2 regions of the Kribbella sp. NPDC104218 genome follow, and region 1 is predicted to be linked to the other one. Evidence: riboswitches for the same ligand, from Rfam matches in the RefSeq annotation. Region 1 holds a riboswitch; the other holds the start of a gene.
The links. A riboswitch is a leader RNA that binds a small molecule or an ion and turns the genes downstream of it on or off. The one in region 1 is predicted to bind S-adenosylmethionine.
Positions count from the first base shown of each region.

Region 2: it holds a riboswitch for S-adenosylmethionine, as region 1 does, so the genes downstream of both, thrC (threonine synthase) here and ACZ6ZD_RS16785 (aminotransferase class V-fold PLP-dependent enzyme) in region 1, are expected to answer to the same signal.

Region 1 covers NZ_JBVJMQ010000002.1:153,779-158,362, reverse strand. Annotated here, with positions in the region: gene ACZ6ZD_RS16790 (prolyl oligopeptidase family serine peptidase) at 1-341, shown strand, start outside; gene ACZ6ZD_RS16785 (aminotransferase class V-fold PLP-dependent enzyme) at 352-1,716, opposite strand; SAM riboswitch class IV at 1,733-1,846, opposite strand; gene ACZ6ZD_RS16780 (DinB family protein) at 1,940-2,458, shown strand; gene ACZ6ZD_RS16775 (DUF6351 family protein) at 2,529-4,584, shown strand, end outside.
Region 2 covers NZ_JBVJMQ010000001.1:2,987,057-2,991,640, forward strand. Annotated here, with positions in the region: gene ACZ6ZD_RS14100 (hypothetical protein) at 1-45, opposite strand, end outside; gene ACZ6ZD_RS14105 (DNA-3-methyladenine glycosylase family protein) at 93-1,040, shown strand; gene ACZ6ZD_RS14110 (cation:proton antiporter) at 1,060-2,283, shown strand; SAM riboswitch class I at 2,350-2,493, shown strand; gene thrC (threonine synthase) at 2,507-3,766, shown strand; gene ACZ6ZD_RS14120 (ubiquitin-like small modifier protein 1) at 3,763-4,041, shown strand; gene ACZ6ZD_RS14125 (VOC family protein) at 4,098-4,478, shown strand; gene ACZ6ZD_RS14130 (alcohol dehydrogenase catalytic domain-containing protein) at 4,484-4,584, shown strand, end outside.

The DNA of each region.
Region 1 (4,584 bases):
TGGGCGCGGCGTGGGTGTCGGACTACGGCTCACCGGAGGACCCGGAGCAGTTCCACGACCTGCTCGCGTACTCGCCGTTGCATCGCGTGCAGGAGGGGACGGCGTACCCGGCCACTCTGGTCGTCACCGGCGATCACGACGACCGCGTGGTGCCGTTGCACAGTCACAAGTTCATCGCCGCGGTGCAGCATGCCCAGGCCGCTGCCGCGCCTGTCTTGACCCGTATCGAGGTCAACACCGGCCACGGCTTCGGTAAGCCGGCTGCGAAGATCGCGTCGGAGTGGGCGGACCTACTGGCGTTCGCTGCTCACCATGTAGGCCTTGAACCTCCTGAGCAGTAGGAGGGTGGCGTCACCAGATGCGGGGCGCGTGGAGGTCGCGAGGGTCTTCGATCGGCTGACAGCCGTGGTCGGTGTCCTCGTACTCCGCGCGCAGCCCGTTAGCGGCCAGCGTGCGGACGGCGTTCACCAGCCGGTCCACATGCTCGCGGGTCGTGCCGAGGCCGAGGCTGGCGCGGACTGCGGTGCCGTGCTCCGGCGCCTCCGCGAGGAGGTGGCCGACGAGCGGGTGCGCGCAGAACTTGCCGTCCCGGACGCCGATGCCGTACTCCGCGCTCAGCGCGGCGGAGACCAGCGTCGAGCTCAGCCCGTCGAGGGTGAAGCAGACCGTGCCGACCCGGTCGGCCTCCGCGCCGAAGATCGAGTACGTCGTCACACCGGCGATCTGAGCCAGACCGGTGCGCAGCCGGGCCAGCAGGCTGCGTTCGTGCTGCTCGATGGCCTCGCGGTGCCGGCTGATCGTGGCGCACGCCGAAGCGAGGGCGATGGCGCCGATGACGTTGGGGGAGCCGCCCTCGTGCCGCGCCGGGCCGCTCGCCCAGACGACGCCGTCGCCGCTGACCGAGGTGGTGGCGCCGCCGCCGTACAGGTACGGGTCGGCGGCGTTGAGCCAGTCGGCGCGACCGATCAGGGCACCAGCGCCGTAGGGCGCGTAGAGCTTGTGGCCGGACAGGGCGACCCAGTCGACGTCCAGCGCGGCGATGTCGACCGGTCGGTGCGGGGCGAGCTGTGCGGCGTCCAGACAGATGCGCGCGCCGTGCGCCTTGGCGACCGCGGCCAGCTCGGCGATCGGGAAGATCTCGCCGGTCACGTTGGAGGCGCCGGTGACGACGACGAGCCGCGGGCCCTCCGGCGCCGTCCGCAGCGCGTCGGCGACTGCGGTGACCGCCTCGGTCGCGGAGGCCGGGGCAGGCAGCCGCACCGTGCGCTCGGCGTCCCACGGCAGCAGCGCGGCGTGGTGCTCGGACTCGAAGACGACCACAGTCGCGTCAGCCGGGACGGCGTGCGCCAGCAGGTTCAGCGCGTCGGTGGTCTGCCGGGTGAAGATGACCTGGTCGTCCGCACGGGCGCCGACGAAGCCGTGTACCTCGGCCCGGGCCCGCTCGTACCACTGGGTGGTGATCCGGGAGGCGTAGCCGTTGCCGCGGTGCACCGACGCGTACGACGGCAGCGCCGCCTCGACGCTGGCGCGCACCGACTCCAGACAGGGCGCGCTGGCGCCGTGGTCGAAGTTCGCGTAGTCCGTGACGCGGCCGTCGGCCAGCGGGACCAGCAGGTCCGAGCCGACGGTGGCGGGGATGCTGCCGGTGCTGAGCCGGGCGACCGCCGGACGCGGGCTGGTCGTGCTGGCCGGCTCGAGGATGGAGAGGATCGACATGGCTTCGCTCCCGGGAAGTCCGCACTTGCCGAACGGGGTATCCGCACGGCCTGGTCTTCACCCGGGGCACCCCACCGCGGAGGAGGGTTGCCGGTCAGCGAGCCGGGGCTTGACGCTGACACTCATGACCTGCCGAGAACGGTAACGAACCGGCCACGGGGACGCCAGCCCTAATCTCGCCCAATGAGATATGTAACTACATCGTGAGACGAAGCGAGGAAACATGACCTGGAAAGCCCCGGATGTCACCCGCCCGGACGGCTCGCTGACCGCACCGGAACGCGAGCTGCTGCAGGGCTACCTGTCCTTCTACCGCGCGACGCTGCTGGTCAAGTGCGCCGGTCTGACGGCCGAGCAGCTCGCCGCCCGCCCGTCACCGCCGTCCAATCTGTCGCTGCTCGGCCTGATCCGGCATCTCACCAAGGTCGAGCGGATCTGGTTCCGGATCCACTTCGCCTCAGGCGATCCCGCCGAGCCGCTGTACGCGCCCGAGCTCGGCAAGGACGCGGACTTCGAGCTGATCGACCCGGCCGACGCGCAGGCGGCGTACGAAGGGCTGATCGCCGAGTGGCGGCTGTCCGACGAGGCGGCGTCCGGACGGTCGCTCGACGAGCGGTTCGTGTTCGGTGGGACGGAGTCGACGCTGCGGATGATCTACATCCATCTGATCGGGGAGTACGCGCGGCACTGCGGCCACGCCGACCTGGTCCGCGAGCAGCTGGACGGGACCACTGGCGCCTGACAGATCAAGCAGTTCGCTCGATCTGGTAACAAGCCTTCCGATGGACCGGTTGCTGTGGTCAACTCGCGGCATGTTGCGTCCGGCCGCCCTCGTCACGCTCGTGCTCGCGGTGTGCGCCGCGTTGCTCGCGGCGCCCGCGAGTGCGGCGTACGGCGTCCGGATCGAGGTGCTCTCGTCGCCGCGCGCGGAGCTGGTCAGCGACGGCGACGTGCTGATCGGCATCACCGGGCAGAACCTGGCCAATCTCGAGGTCCGGCTGAACGATCGCGACGTGTCCGACGCGTTCAGCGGGACGGGGGAGCGGCTGGTCGGGCTCGTCAGCGGCCTGCGGCTCGGCCGTAACCTGCTGGCCGCGGCCGAGGCCCGGCTCGCGGTCACCAACTATCCGCGGTCCGGCCCGATGCTGTCCGGGAAGCACGAGATGCCGTACATCTGCGGGACAGCGAAGTTCCGCACCCTCGCCAAGGTGCAGCTCGGTCCGCCGACCGGGAATAACTGCTCGGTGCGGACGCGGATCGACTACCTGTACCGCTCGAAGACGGACCGGTCGCTGAAGGTGCTGCCGTCCTCCCGGCCGGCGGATCTGGCCAGTACGACGACGTCCGACGGGCGGCGCGTGCCGTACATCGTCCGGGTCGAGACCGGGGTGATCAACCGGTCCATCTATGAGTTCGCCGTCCTGCACGACCCGGAGGCCGGAGCTCCGACGCCGGAGCGCGCGCCCACCGGGTGGAACGGACGGCTCATCTACACGTTCGGCGGTGGCTGTCCCGGCGGCTGGTACCGGCAGGGCAGCAACACCGGCGGCGTCGGCGACGACATCATGCTCGGCCGTGGGTACGCCGTCGCGTCCTCGAGCCTGAACGTGTTCGGGACGAACTGCAACGGCGTACTGGCCGCGGAAACGATGGCGATGACGCGCGAGCACATCGTCGAGACCATCGGCGTCCCGCGGCAGACGATCGGCTGGGGCTGTTCCGGCGGGTCGTACCAGGTGTTTCAGATCGCCGAGAACTACCCGGGCCTGCTGGACGGCGTCATCGCCGCCTGCGTCTTCCCCGAGGTCGGCTTCGCCACCCTGCACACGATCACCGACGCGCTGCTGCTCGACCACTACTTCTCGTCGGCGACCGGCTGGACGGACGCCGCCAAGCGCGCCGCCGCCGGCTTCGGCCGAGTGCAGACGATCGCGAACCTCGCCGGCGCGGGCCGGCGCATCGACCCGCGAGTTTATTGCCCTGAGCAACTTCTGGTCGCGCAGCGCTACGACCCGGTGCGGAACCCGCGCGGTGCGCGCTGCGACGTCTACTCGCATCAGGTGAATATCTGGGGTCCGCACGCCGGCGCTACCCGGCGTCCGCTGGACAACGTCGGCGTCCAGTACGGCCTGGCCGCGCTGAACGCCGGGAAGATCACCGCCGCGCAGTTCGTCGAGCTGAACCGCAAGATCGGCGGCTTCGGCAAGGACGCCGACTTCGTCCCGGGCCGGACGGTCGCCGATCCGTCGGCCATCGACACGGCGTACCGGACCGGCCAGCTGGTCAGCGGTAGCGGAGGGCTGAGCGGTACGCCGATCGTCGACTACCGCCAGTACACCGACGAGCTGCCGAACGGCGACATCCACCTCGCCTTCCACTCGTTCTCCCTGCGGGAGCGGCTGCGGCTGGCGAACGGTGACGCTGGCAACCATGTGATGCTCGTACAGTCCGGCAACGCGCCCGGCGGCTTCAGCACTGGCAACCCGGTGCTCAAGTCGGCCTTGAGCGCGCTGGACAAGTGGATGGACGACATCGACGCGGACGGCGGACCAGGCTCGCTGCACGCCCGCGTCGTCCGGAACAGGCCGGCGTCCCTCACCGACGCCTGCTGGAGCCCGCAAGGCGAGAAGTTCACCGAGCGGCAGGTCAACGGGATCGGCAAGACGCGCTGCAACTCGCTCTACCCCGTCTGGCCCTCCCCGCGGCAGGTAGCAGGCGCCTCCGTCGCCAACGACATCATCAAGTGCACGCTGCGGCCGCTGTCGCCGGCGGCATACGACGTCCGCTTTACTCCCGCGCAGTGGGCTGCGCTACGACAGACTTTCCCGAGCGGCGTCTGTGACTGGCAGATGCCCGGCGTCGGTCAGC
Region 2 (4,584 bases), on a different contig from region 1:
GTTCACGAAGTTCCCCACCAGCTTCACCCACAGCCACCCGGTCATGAGGCTCAGTATGCGGTTCTGTCGGTGGAGTGGGTAAGACTTGGCGCGTGGGTTCGACGGTGCGGGTCTGGCGGGCGGGGCGGGTGGTGGATCCGCACTCGGTCATCGGTGGGCTGCGCAAAGGGCCAGGCGACCCGGCGTACGTCTTCGATGCTGGACGGCGGACGGTGTGGCGGGCCACCCGGACGCCGGAGGGGTCGGTGCTGCTGCGGCTGACGCCGCGGGGCGCCGAGGTGGAGGCCGAGGCCTGGGGGCCGGGTGCTGCGTGGGCCCTGGAGGGTGTTCCGGAGCTGCTGGGTGATGCCGACAGCTGGGAGGGTTTCGAGCCGCTACCGGCGCACAGAGCGCTGGTGGACGCCGCTCGGCGCTTCCCGCATGTGCGTGTACCGCGGACCCGAGCTGTCTTCGAGGCGATGGCCGCGGCCGGCATCGAGCAGGTGGTCACCGGTAAGGAGGCCTTCCGCGGTTGGCGGGCGCTGCTGCATGAGTACGGCGAACCGGCGCCGGGCCCAGGCGGTCCCGAAGGGCGGCCGATGAAGGTTCCGCCGGCGCCTGAGGAGTGGCGGCTGATCCCGTCCTGGCAGTGGCTGCGGGCAGGCGTCGAAGGACGGCGGTCGCGGGTGGTCGTCACCGCTGCGACGCGGGCGCGAGCGCTGGAGCGGACGCTCGAGCTGACCGACTCGGCCGAGATCGAGCGGCGGCTGCGGTCGCTACCCGGGGTCGGCGTCTGGACGGCGGCCGAGGTGCGCCAGCGCGCCCACGGGGACGCCGATGCGTTCTCGTTCGCCGACTACCACGTCTCGCGCAACGTCTCCTACGCGCTGATCGGTGAAGAGCTGGACGACGACGGCTGTGCCGAGCTGATCGAGCCGTACCGCGGTCACCGCTTCCGCGTGCAGCGCCTGCTGGAGCTGGCGGGGATCGGGCATCCCCGCTACGGCCCACGGAAGTCCTTGCCGACGCACACCCCCGGGGCAACGCATCGCCTGCGCTGACGGTGGGCACTAGACGGCTGTGATCGACGGCGACGGGCTCTACCTCGTGGCAGGGCTCGCGCTCCTGCTCGGTGCCGTCCTGCCGCGGCTGTTGTCCCGGTACGCCGTCTCGGCACCAATCGCCTTCCTGGGCGGCGGCATCCTGCTCGGGCTGGTCGTCGACCGCACGCACCTCAGTCCGCTGGCCGAGCCGGAGCTGACGAAGCATCTGGCCGAGCTGACGGTCATCGTCGCGTTGATGGGTGTCGGGCTGGCAATCGACCGTCCGGTCAGTCTCCTGCAGTGGCGGGTGACCTGGCGGCTCCTCTTCGTTGCGATGCCAACTGGTGTCGCAGCGCTGACTGGTGTCGGTTGGCTGCTCGGAGTCGCCCCAGCGACCGCACTGCTGATCGCAGCGGTGCTGGCGCCGACGGATCCGGTGCTGGCGTCCGACGTCCAGGTGGGCGGGCCGACTACCGGTGAGGACGCCGAGCTGGACGAGGAGGACGAAGTGCGGTTCGCACTGACCTCCGAGGCCGGGCTGAACGACGGACTGGCCGCACCGCTCGTCTATCTGGCCGTTTTCCTGGTCACCAAGAGCTTCTCGCCGGTTGAGTGGGTCGCCTGGGACCTGCTGGGCAAGACCGTGATCGGTGTCGCAGTCGGCTTCGGTGCGGGCCGGCTGCTTGGGCGCATGACGTTCTCGGCGCGTGCGAAGAGTCTCCGGTTGGCTGACTCGCGTGAGCCGGTCCTCGCGCTGGCCATGACGCTTGGTGTCTACGGGCTGACCGAAGTGCTGCACGGCTACGGCTTCATCGCTGTGTTCGTTGCCGCACTCGCACTGCGGTCAGCCGAGCGCAGCCACGACTTCCATAACCAGCTGCACGATTTCATCGGTGAGCTCGAGCACATCCTGACCTGGGGCATTCTGCTGCTGCTCGGCGTCGCCGTCACCGCAGGTCTGCTCGCACCGCTGGACTGGGCTGGTGTGCTCATCGGCGTCCTGCTCGTCGTGGTCGTCCGGCCGCTGATCGGCCGGTTGAGCCTGATCGGGACGGAGCTGAGCCGGACCGAGGCGTGGGCGACGGCGGCGTTCGGCGTCCGCGGGGTGTCCTCGATCTACTACCTCGCGGCGGTCGGTGCGAGCTTCGCCGCGGACCTGCCCTGGCTGTGGGCGACCCTCGGGTTCACGGTCGTTCTGAGCGTGGTCCTGCACGGTGTCGCCGCCACGCCGGTGATGCGGTTCCTGGAACGCCGGAGCTGAGATCGCGCGTCTCGGATGGTGGGATCACAAGACACAATATGGACCCGATTGGGTAATCTCGGGGGCAGCTCATCCAGAGGGACTGAGGGAAACGGCCCGTTGAAGTCCCGGCAACCCTCCCCGTCGAGACCCCGCCCGGGGGCCACTCGCGGTGGAACGGTGCCAAATCCGTCCCGCCATCGAGATCCGGTGCCGCGGGGAAGATGAGAGGGGAACCTCACTCATGAGCCAGGCCGCCACCCACACCATCCGTGCAGGTGCCTTCGGCAACGGTACGCACCTGAGCTGTCGGGCGTGTGGAGCCAAGTCGCCGCTCGGCCCGTTCTACGCCTGTATGGAGTGCTTCGGTCCGCTGGAGGTCGGGTACGAGTTCCCGGCCATCACCCGCGAACAGATCGAGGCCGGCCCCAAGAACATCTGGCGCTATCAGCCGCTGCTCCCCGTCCCGGTCGACGTGGCGAGCTTCCCGAACACCGAGCCCGGCTACACCCGGCTCATCGACGCGCAGAACCTCGCCAAGGCCCTCGGCCTGAAGAAGCTCTGGGTGAAGGACGACTCCGGCAACCCGACCCACTCCTTCAAGGACCGGGTCGTGGCCAGTGCCCTGAGCGCCACCCGTGAGCTGGGCATGAAGGTCTTCGCCTGCCCCTCCACCGGCAACCTCGCGAACGCCGTCGCCGCGGCCGCCGCCCGGGCCGGGATCCGCTCGGTCGTCTTCGTCCCGAAGGACCTCGAGCGCCCGAAGATCATCACCACCGCCGTCTACGGCGGGACGCTGGTCGCCGTCGACGGCAACTACGACGACGTGAACAAGCTGGCCTCCGAGATCGCCGGCGAGGAGGAGGGCTGGGCGTTCGTCAACGTCAACGTCCGCCCGTACTACTCCGAGGGCTCCAAGACGCTCGCCTTCGAGATCGCCGAGCAGCTCGGCTGGCGGCTGCCGCAGCAGATCGTCGTCCCGGTCGCCTCCGGCTCGCAGCTGACCAAGATCGACAAGGGTTTCACCGAGCTCGGCAAGCTCGGGCTGGTCGACGCCACCGACTACAAGGTGTACGGCGCGCAGGCCACCGGCTGCTCGCCGGTCGCGCAGGCGTTCCGGGACGGCCACGACGTGGTCAAGCCGGTGAAGCCGGACACCATCGCCAAGTCGCTCGCGATCGGCAACCCGGCCGACGGGCCGTACGTCCTGGACGTCGCCCGCCGCACCAACGGCGTGATCGAGGACGTCTCCGACGACGAGGTCGTCGAGGGGATCCAGCTGCTCGCCCGCACCGAGGGCATCTTCACCGAGACCGCGGGCGGGGTGACCGTCGCGACGCTGAAGAAGCTGGTCGAGACCGGGCAGCTCGACCCGGAGGCCGAGACGGTGATCATCAACTCCGGCGACGGGCTCAAGACGCTCGACGCCGTGGCCGACCGGGTCGGCCCGAAGGTGACCATCCCCGCGTCCTACGACGCCTTCGTGAAGGCAGGCCTGCAGTGAGTGTGAGTGTCCGCGTCCCGACCATCCTGCGCCCCTACACGCAGGGCGTCTCCGAGGTCTCCGCCGAGGGGGCGACGCTGACCGAGGTGCTCGACTCGCTCGACGCGTCGTACCCGGGGATCAAGAGCCGCGTACTCGACGAGTCCGGCGAGCTGCGCCGCTTCGTGAACGTGTACGTCGATGATGACGACGTCCGCTTCGCCGAGGGCCTGCAGACCGCGATCAAGGACGGCGGCCAGGTCTCGATCATCCCCGCGGTCGCCGGCGGCTGCTGACTCTTGCCGGTGGTTCCGGTCGTTGATCGTCCGGAACCACCGCTACCGTCGCCGGTATGGCGACGAAATGGACCATCGGCGCGGATGCCGCCGACCCGCAGCTGCTGTCCCGATTCTGGGCGGCAGCGCTCGGCTACGTGATCGAGCCGGGGTTCGACGAGCCGGACGGCTCCGGAATCATCGACCCGGACGGCGTCGGTCCAGCGATCGGCTGGTTGCGGGTTTCGGAGGGTAAGACGGCCAAGAACCGACTGCACCTGGACATCCGGGTCGCAGGGCCGGGTGAACGCGATGCGGCGTCCGCCGAGCGGATGCGGGCCAAGGCGGCCGAGCTGGTCGCACTCGGCGCCACCAGCGTCCGGGAGGAGTTCTACGGGCCGGAGCTCGGCCACATCGTCATGCTGGACCCGGAGGGTAACGAGTTCTGCGTAGGCTGACCGCCATGCGCGCAGTGGTGGTTTCTGAGTACGGCGTCCTGCCGGTGGTCCAGGAGGTTGCGGAGCCGACGGCTGCGGCCGGGGCGGTCGTGCTGAAGGTCGAGGC